2 regions of the Microlunatus sagamiharensis genome follow, and region 1 is predicted to be linked to the other one. Evidence: riboswitches for the same ligand, from Rfam matches in the RefSeq annotation. Region 1 holds a riboswitch; the other holds the start of a gene.
The links. Region 1 has a riboswitch for S-adenosylmethionine ahead of BLU42_RS10310 (aminotransferase class V-fold PLP-dependent enzyme). Riboswitches for the same ligand answer to the same signal wherever they lie in the genome.
Positions count from the first base shown of each region.

Region 2: linked by a shared signal. The riboswitch ahead of thrC (threonine synthase) and the one ahead of BLU42_RS10310 (aminotransferase class V-fold PLP-dependent enzyme) in region 1 are both predicted to bind S-adenosylmethionine.

Region 1 is NZ_LT629799.1:2,274,786-2,279,458, forward strand. It holds gene BLU42_RS21085 (glutathione S-transferase C-terminal domain-containing protein) at 1-513, opposite strand, end outside; gene BLU42_RS21090 (glutathione S-transferase family protein) at 528-953, opposite strand; gene BLU42_RS10310 (aminotransferase class V-fold PLP-dependent enzyme) at 950-2,377, opposite strand; SAM riboswitch class IV at 2,415-2,529, opposite strand; gene BLU42_RS10315 (FAD/NAD(P)-binding protein) at 2,769-4,673, opposite strand, start outside.
Region 2 is NZ_LT629799.1:85,172-89,844, forward strand. It holds gene BLU42_RS00390 (glutathionylspermidine synthase family protein) at 1-1,128, opposite strand, end outside; gene BLU42_RS00395 (hypothetical protein) at 1,292-1,747, opposite strand; gene BLU42_RS00400 (hypothetical protein) at 1,839-2,342, opposite strand; SAM riboswitch class I at 2,456-2,570, shown strand; gene thrC (threonine synthase) at 2,587-3,873, shown strand; gene BLU42_RS00410 (MoaD/ThiS family protein) at 3,870-4,145, shown strand; gene BLU42_RS00415 (GRP family sugar transporter) at 4,191-4,673, opposite strand, start outside.

The sequences.
Region 1 (4,673 bases):
GCTCCTGACGTGCTCGTCGTGCTGGTCGCCGTCGGCCCCGGGGAGGAACGACGGGGTGCCGCCGATGCTCGCCCAGCGCGTGCTGACGTGGAACGCCGGCAGCTCGGCGAGCCAGGCTGCGTACCGCGCCAGGTGGCGGAAGGCGGTCAGCGGCGGTCCGACGCGCGTGGCGTCGTACCGGGCCAACGTCACCCACAACTGGATGTCGGCCTCGGTGATTCCGTGCCCGACGAGGAAGCCGCCGTCGGCGAGGCGGTCGTCGAGCGCGTCGAGGGCGGCCAGCAGCGCCGAGCGGGCCTTCGCGGCACCCGGTCCCTGCCCCGACGCGCGGCCGAGGCCCTGGTTGACGGCCGGACCGAGCCAGGCGTCGAGCGCGTCGATCTCGGCCCGGTGCTCGCGCGGGTAGGTGTCGACGCCGGGCGAGCGGTGGCCGGGGAACTGCGTGGCCACGTCGACCCCGAGCGTCGCGTAGTCGTTGCTGACGATCCGGTGGGTCTGCGTGTCCCACAGCACCGGGACGTTCCCTGTCACACCCAGGGGGGACGACCCCCCTGACCCCCGGAACTGCGCGAACCGTCGAACCCGGGCTCGGTCGCCTCGTACGCCTCGCGCAGCAGGGTGAAGCCGTTGACCGGATCCGGACCGTCCGTCTCCCGGAACGCCCACCCACGCCCGTCGCGCACGTCGTCGACGTAGTGCGTCGGCACCACGTCGGACAGCCCGTTGACCGCGAGCTCCAGGACCACGCGCTGCGACCAGGGGCAGGTCCAGCTGGCGTACAGGTGGTAGCGCCCGGCCTCGGCCTGGAACCCGCTGGACCCGTCGGCGCTCAGCCGGCCGGTGAAGCGGTAGAGCGGGCGGGGGTCGTCGGGGCGCTGCGGGCTGCGGTAGGGCCCGTACGCGGCGAGGTCGGGCGGGCTGGCGTACGCGGCCCGGGGCGGGGAGAGGGTCATCGGTCGGCTCCGGTCGGAAGGGTGGCGCAGGGGCTGGTCGGTGATGAAGCGCTGCCGAGGGGGTCGGTCAGGCTCTCGAGGCCGGACCAGTCAGGCGCGGGACGGTCGTCGGGTGCGGGTCGACAGCTGCCGCCGTCGGAGGCGTAGGTCCAGCGCGGGCCCTCGGCGAGGAGCTGGTCGAGCGCGGAGAGGAGCCGGTCGACGTCGGCCGAGCCCGACCCCACCCCGAAGGACGCGCGGACCGCACCGTCGCCGCGGCCGAGCCCGAAGCGGGCCAGCAGCGGGTGCGCGCAGAAGCGCCCGTCGCGGACGCCGACGCCGTGCTCGGCCGAGAGGTACGCCGCGACCTGGGCGGAGCGCCAGCCGGGCACGACGAAGCTCACGACCCCGACCGCGTCGGGGGCGTCGGACCAGAGGCGCAGCGGCTCGATCCCCCGCCCCTCGAGCCCGGCCACCAGACGGTCGCGCAGCGCGGCCTCGTGCTCCCGGACCCGGTCGAGACCCGTCTCGGCCAGCGTCCGCAGCGCCTCGGCGAGGGCCAGGGCGCCGAGCACCGCGGGGGTGCCGCCCTCGTGGCGCTCCGGGCTCGGCGCCCAGGTGGTGGAGGTCGTGGTGACCTCGCGGACCGCGCCGCCGCCGGCCAGGTGGGGCTCGGCGGCGTCGAGCCAGTCGCGGCGTCCGACGAGGGCGCCCACGCCGTACGGGGCGTAGACCTTGTGGCCGGAGAAGGCGACGTAGTCGATCCCGGTCGCGGCCAGGTCGACCCCGCGGTGCGGCAGCAGCTGGGCGGCGTCGACGGCGAGCCGGGCGCGGTGGCCGTGGGCGAGGTCGGCGAGACGGCGGAGGTCGGGGACCTCGCCGGTGACGTTCGAGGCGCCCGTCACGGCGAGCAGCGCGGCCGGGGACCGGGCCAGCTCGGCCGCGAGCAGGGCCTCGGTCTCGACGAGCGTCGACGCGACGCGGACCACGCGGGCACCGTGCGCGCGGCTCGGTGAGCGCCACGGCAGCAGGTTCGCGTGGTGCTCGACGTCCAGCACCACGACGTCGCCGGGCACCGCGCTGCTCAGCAGGTTGAGCGCGTCGGTGGTGTTGCGGGTGAAGACGACCACGTCGTCCGCACGGGCGCCGACGGACGTGCCGACCGTCTCCCGCGCCCGCTCGTACAGCGCGGTGCTGAGCTGGGAGAGGTAGCCGGCCCCGCGGTGCACGCTGGCGTACGCGGGCAGGGCGGCGGCGACGTGGTCGGCGACCCGCTGGAGCGCGGGGGCGCTGGCGGCGACGTCGAGGTGGACCGACCGGGCCTGGCGGCCGCCGACGAGCGGCACGACCCAGCCGGCGCCGACGGTGGGCAGCAGCGGTGCGACCGTGCGGTCGAGCCGCTCGGTCAGAGCGGCTGCGGCGTCGGAACGGGTGAGAACGGTCATCGGGGACCCTCCGTGGGGTTCAGGACCCCGTGGGACGGGGCCGCGCTTGCCGGTGCCGGAACCGGCACCAGCCGTGTCGTCACCCGGGGCACCCCACCGCGGAGGAGGGTTGCCGGCCAGCAAGCCGGGGCTTGACGCTGGCGCTCGTGACAGGAGCACTATAACTCGGTATTTCCTAGTAGGGCACTTCGGTACAGGATCCGGACCGGTCGGCGCTCACGACCAGCGCAGCAGCACCGACAGGCGGGCCTCGATCTCGGCCGGGCACGGCCGCTCGCGTGCTGCGGCCGGGCGGGTCCCTCCCGCCTCGGCAGGCACGGCGGTCCCGGAGGCGCGCCCGGGGCCGCGCCCGGCCGGCGGTGCGACCGGTGCGGGCGTACGGGGCCCCACCTCAGGACCTCCGCCCGGCGCCGACGGGCTCGCTGTCGTCGACGACCGCCGGGGTGAGGGCCAGCAGCGCCCGGGCGACGTGGTCGTTGAGCCGGTGGACGGGCGCGTTGGTGCAGGGCCGGGCGAAGGCCGCCGCCTTGACCGTCGTGTGCATGCCGAGGGCGAAGCGGCGCTCGGCCACCGTGCCGTCCGCCCGCACGAGCCGCTGGGCACCGTCGGTGCTGAGCTGGCCGGTGTCGACGGGCTCGCCGTCGGCGGTCACGAGCAGCTGCGAGGCGACCTCCCCGCGGGCGGCGAGCGTCGCCAGCAGCGGGTCCTCGACCCGTGCGAGGTCGAAGGCCGGCAGCGTCGCGTCGACGAGGGAGCGCGCCGCGACCTCGCCGGGCACCGTCGTCGAGCGGGCCACGAAGACGCCGCGCTCCGGGTCCACCCCGACCTCGAGGCCGCCGCCGAGGAACGACACAACCCCGGCCTCCTCCAGCGCCAGCAGCTGCTCGAGCCGGTCCGGCGGCGGGCCGCTGGCCCAGAAGCTGAAGAAGCCCATGAACCAGCCGTAGAAGTCCCGCAGCAGCGAGCGCGGGTCCATCAGCGGCGAGGCGAGCGCGGCCCCGATCACCGGCATCACGGCGAGGAAGCCGTGGAAGGCGCCGAGGTCGGCGCTCCACGTGGGGTCGGCCCGGCGCTCCAGGTCGTCGCGCACGTAGCGGCGCAGCACGCGGCTCAGCTCGTCGCGGTCCGCTACCCGCACGTCCCGCAGCGGGCGGTCCACGACGGCCGGGTCGAAACGGTCCGCGGGGTCGGGGACGACCTCGGCGATCCAGCGCGCGTACGCCTCGCTCCCCCACTCGAGCGCGGCGAAGGTGGCGGCGAACTCCTCCCAGGGCACGGTGATGCGGCCGGGGTGGCCCAGGCCGAGCTCGACGTAGGACGCCCAGGTCACCTCACGCCCGACCAGCGGCCACACGTCGGCGAGGAAGTCGATCGGCTCGCCACGCCGCAGCAGGGCGCCGACGGCCTCCGCCGTGCAGAAGCGGGTGGCCGCCGGCTTCGGGGCGCGGAGGCGGTACATCGGCTTGGAGTGGTACGGCACCCCGCGGCGCGAACCGACGTGCAGGCGCGGCTCGCGGCCGGAGGGGACGTACCGGAGCCGGCCCTGACGCTCGGGGACGAGGCTCGACGCCTCGTCGCTCGACCCGTCGGCCTGGCCGTCGAGGCGCTCGAACACCCCGCCGCGGCCCTCGGTGACGAGGACGAGGAAGTCCACGAATCCGAGCCCGAAGCCGCGGACGAGGATGTCCTCCCCGGCCGGCACCGCCGAGAGGTCCAGGTCGCCGGCGTAGCCGGGCGGGAGGTAGTGCAGCCCGTGCTCGACGGCGAGGTCCGCGAGCGCCGCGAAGGGCGGTGCGGGGGCGACGTCGACGTGGCTGTTGGTGAGGACGACCGCGTCCACGGCCAGCAGCTCGCCGTCCTCGAGGACGACGACCTCGCGCCCGCCCCCGTCGTCGCCCGCGGAGAGCAGGTCCACGGCTCGCTGGGGGTGCGTGTGCACGGTGACGCCCTCGGGCAGCCGGCCCAGCGTCTCGTCGACGGCCCAGCCGAGGTAGGCGCTGGCCAGCCGCCGGGTGGGGAACTCCAGCGGTCCGACGGTCGCCGCCTCGGCCGCCAGCTCGGGGTCGGACAGGTGACGCCCGTGCGTGAGGCACCACTCGGCCATCGTGGGCCCGGGTGTTATCGGGCCGGCCATGACGACGCTCTCGTCGACGAAGGCCGTCAGGTCCTCGGTCGTGGTGTTGAGGCGCAGGAGCTGCGACTGCGCGTCGCGCCACACACGACCGCCCCCCGGCGGGAACGGGTCGACCAGGTGGATCTCGACCGGCCCGTGGGCGACCTCGGCGGCGTTCGTCAC
Region 2 (4,673 bases), 2.2 Mb from region 1:
GACGCGGACGTTCGCTCCCTCGCGGCCGAGGATCGGCTTGCGGACGTAGCTCTCGAGCCCGTCGGGCTGCTCGCCCTCGAACCAGGCCGGGATCAGCAGCCGGCTCCGTTCCGGGTCGCGGCCGTAGAGCTGCCACAGCACCGGCAGCAGGCCCTTGTTGGACCAGAGCATCTTGTACGGCGGCTCGATCCAGACGGTCCCGCCCGCGCGGCGCATGTCCTCGAACACGGCCGGGCCGAACTCCTCGGCGACCATGTGCTCCCAGGGGTAGAGCTTGAAGACGATGTCGAGGTGGTCGCCCGCGACCCCGCTGGTGCCGTCGTAGAAGCGGCCGTCCTCGCCGAGGTGGATCTTCTCGACGTAGAGCCAGCGGGTCTCGTAGCCGGCGTCGGTGCAGGCCTGCTGCATGACGCGCAGGTTCTGCAGGTCCTCGTACGAGCTGCCCTCGACCCGGACGTCGCCGCGCTGCTCCGGCGGCACCAGGTGCGCGAGCTCGGGCAGCAGGTTGTCCTGCCAGGTGCACGCGAAGTGGACGACCGGCTTGTGGCCGAGCGCCTCCTCGGCCTCGGCGAGGTTGCGCCGCCACGCGGCGACGAGCATCTCGTAGATCTCGTTCCACTGGTCGTCGCCCTGGCGGGTCTGGTCGAACCAGGCCCACTGGATCACCGCGGCCTCGAGCAGCGAGGTGGGGGTGTCGGCGTTGAACTCGTAGAGCCGGATCCGCCCGAGCGCCTCGTCAGCGCCGTCCTGGAGGTCCGTGCAGGCCGGGTCGAGCAGCCGGTTGCCCCCGTAGACGACGTCGAAGCGGCCGTAGACGCTGCCCCACTCCGGCGTGCGGTTCCAGGTGGCGGAGATGGCGGGCAGCGCCCAGCGCGGGATGCCCATCTTGTCGGTCGTCTCGGGGTGGGCGAGCATCCAGTCACCGGCGCTCACGCACATCTCGAAGAGCGTCGTCGCGTCGGCGTGCATCTGCTCGACCTCGGCGGCCGAGAACGCGTAGTGCGCGGCCTCGCTCCAGTAGGAGCGGGTGCGGCCGTCGGGCAGCTGCGTCTGCCAGTAGGTCAGGCCCTGGTCGGCGACGAGCTGGGGCCAGTTGTCGCGGGTCTTGCCGGTGGGTCGACGTTCCACGGGAGGTCGTGTCTCCTCAGGTCCGGCTCGTGCAGGCGTGGCATCCGCGCCCGGTGCGGCACGTCGGGGGAACGAGAGCGCAGCGGGCTGCGCCGAGTGAGCCTGGCGCAGCCGGTCGGGATGCGGGGCCACGCCTGCGCCCGTCGGAATGAGGAGGCACGACCTAGCTCCCGGTCCCGCCCTGGGAGCCGCCGAAGCCGCCGCCCTTGGACGTGCCGGCCTTGGTCCCGCCCGACTTGCCCGAGGCCGAGCGGGACCGCGTCACGGTCCCGCCGAGCCCGCCGGAGCCGGTGACGCGCCCCGTCCGCGGGAGCCCGGCGCGCTCACGGGCGACCGGGTCGTTGTAGGGGACGACCGAGGTGCGCTGGCTGACCGGCAGCTGATAGCCCAGGCCGCGGCCCCCACCGAAGCCGCCGATCCAGATGAAGCCGGGGAAGCCGCCGCGGTAGCCGTCGTCGCAGCGCGACTCGTCGACCACCTTGCCGTCGGCGTCGGCGCAGTAGACGTCCTCGGTGACCTGGTCGTCCTGCGCGCTGCAGGCGGTGAGGATCCCGGACGCGGCCAGCGCCGTCGACAGCGCCAGCGCTGACAGCCGGGGGACGCGGGACCTGGGCACCATCGAGGGGACTCCTTGCGCACGGGCGGGGCGCGGGCGCCCCGGGGAAGGTCTCAAGGATGCGGGTAGAGGGGTCAACTTCGCTGGGCCGCGCTCAGCCGGCGCGCCCCCGACCGGCTCCATGGCGTCGACGACGGCGTCGCAGCGACCGGACGGGACGCTCGACGTAGCCGCCCGCGACCAGCCCGGCGCGGCGCTCGAAGACGTTGCCCGACGCGCGGTCGCCGGTCCGCACGACCGACCAGCCCATCGCCAGGACGTAGAGGCCGAGGTAGGGCAGGCCGAGGCAGCGGGCGTACTGGCGGGCGTGGAGCTCCTCGTGGCGCAGCAGGTCCGGTGTGCGCCGCAGCAGCGCGTCGAAGGAGCGGGCCGTGATGATCACGTCACCGACGGTGAAGGCGCCGGCGACGGGGAAGCGGAACCGGTAGCCCTCGGCCAGCACCAGCCCGTACGGCCCCGGACGCCGGCGGGCACCGCCGAGGCGGGCGACGAGCAGGCCGAGCGGGGTCGAGAGGTTCGCCCGGTTGGCCCGCCGGCGGCGGCGCTCGGCCGGGGTCAGCGGCGCTCCCGCGTCCTGGCCCGAGCGATCCTGCGGCATGCGCCGAGCGTAGATCACGCGCTCTGTCTCGCACTCTGGTCAGCCGGATCAGCATGCGGACCAGAACGTGACCGCGCACCGGTTCTCCGGGCCGGGCGTCCTAGAGTTGTCCACGTTCATCCAGAGGGGGACGAGGGACCGGCCCTGTGACTCCCCGGCAACCGGCTGACAGCCAGACACGGTGCCACTTCCGGCTTCGGGCGAAAGTCGCCCGAGGACAGATGATGCGTGAGGACGAATCGTCATGACCGCGGTGCTCGACACCCAGGTACCCCCGCCCGCCGGCGTCCGTGAAGGTGCCTTCGGCAACGCCACCCACCTCGTGTGCCGGGCCTGCGGGGAGAAGTCCCCGCTCGGCCCCTTCTACGCGTGCATGGAGTGCTTCGGCCCGCTCGAGGTCGGCTACGACTTCCCGCGGGTCACCCGTGAGCAGATCGAGGCGGGCCCGAAGAGCATCTGGCGCTACGCGCCGCTGCTGCCGGTGCCCTCCGACATCACCACCTTCCGCTCGACCGACCCCGGCTTCACCCGCCTCGTCGACGCGGGCAACCTGGCCGCCGACCTCGGCGTGCGCAAGCTCTGGGTCAAGGACGACTCCGGCAACCCGACGCACTCCTTCAAGGACCGCGTCGTCGCCGTCGCCCTCTCGGCGGCCCGCGAGCTCGGCCTGACCGTGCTGGCCTGTCCCTCGACGGGCAACCTGGCCAACGCGGTGGCCGCCGCCGCGGCGCGCGCCGGCATCCGCTCCGTGGTGATGGTCCCGTCCAACCTCGAGCAGCAGAAGATCATCGCCTCCGCGGTCTACGACACGACCCTGATCGCGATCGACGGCAACTACGACGACGTGAACAAGCTCGCGAGCGAGATCGCCGGCGAGGAGGAGGGCTGGGCGTTCGTCAACGTCAACGTCCGCCCCTACTACGCCGAGGGCTCCAAGACGCTGGCCTTCGAGATCGCCGAGCAGCTCGGCTGGCGCCTGCCCGACCAGGTCGTCGTGCCGGTCGCCTCGGGCTCGCAGCTGACCAAGATCGACAAGGGCTTCGGCGAGCTGGTCAAGCTCGGGCTGGTCGAGGACAAGCCGGTCAAGATCTTCGGCGCGCAGGCCACGGGCTGCTCGCCGGTCGTGCAGGCGTACGAGGCCGGCCAGGACGTGGTCGCGCCCGTGCGGCCCGACACGATCGCCAAGTCGCTGGCCATCGGCAACCCGGCCGACGGGCCGTACGTGCTCGACGTGGTGCGCCGCACCGGCGGCCGCATCGCCGACGTCGACGACGAGACCGTCGTGCGCAACATCGTGCGGCTGGCCCGCACCGAGGGCATCTTCGGCGAGACCGCCGGCGGCGTGACCCTCGGCGTGACGGCCCGCCTGCTCGCCGAGGGCGACCTCGACCCGGACGCGGAGACCGTGTTCATCAACTCCGGCGACGGGCTCAAGACCCTCGACGCCGTGTCCTCGCACGTCGGGCCCAAGACGACGATCCCGCCGCGCTACGAGGCGTTCACCGACTTCTGGAGGAGCTACAGCGCATGAGCGCCCACGTCCGCATCCCCACCATCCTGCGCACCTTCACCGGCGGGCAGAACGAGGTCGAGGCCAGCGGCCACACCGTGGCCCACGTGCTGGAGTCCCTCGACGCCGACTACCCCGGCATCAAGGACCGCATCGTCGACGGCGAGGGCAAGCTGCGCCGGTTCGTGAACGTCTACGTCGGTGACGACGACGTGCGGTTCGTCGGCGGGCTCGAGGCCGAGGTCGCCGACGGCGCCAAGGTCTCGATCATCCCGGCGGTCGCGGGAGGCTAGACCCGACCTCGTCGTGGGACGCGGCGGGCCTGCGTCCCACGGACCTCACCGCATCGCGGCGATGACGGCGCCGCCGACCCCGGCCACCGCGATCCCGGCGAGCACCCGCCGGGCCTGGCTGGTGCCGGGGCGGGGGACGCGGAACACCCAGATGCCGATCGCGGCGTTCACCGCGAGGCTGAGCTGGGCGATCGTGAAGCCCGTCCCCGTGCCCACCCGGGCGACCAGGGCCAGCAGCAGCAGGTTGCCGACGCCGAAGACCACGCCCGCGCCGACCTGGGTGGCGGCGACCCTCGGCGCGAGGCGCACGGGCGCCCGCGCCGTGAGGGCCAGCACGAGCGCGCCGACGAGGATGCCCAGCGCGAGGGGCAGGTTGCTCGCCTGCGCCGACGTCGCCGCCCACTGGGCCGGGATGAAGTAGCTCCCCCAGAGCACGCCCGCCGCCACGGCCCACAGGAGGCCGGGCGACCGGAGCCGCGTGGTGCGTGCGCCGGGACCGGTCGCCCCGGCCGTACGCGCCTGCGAGCC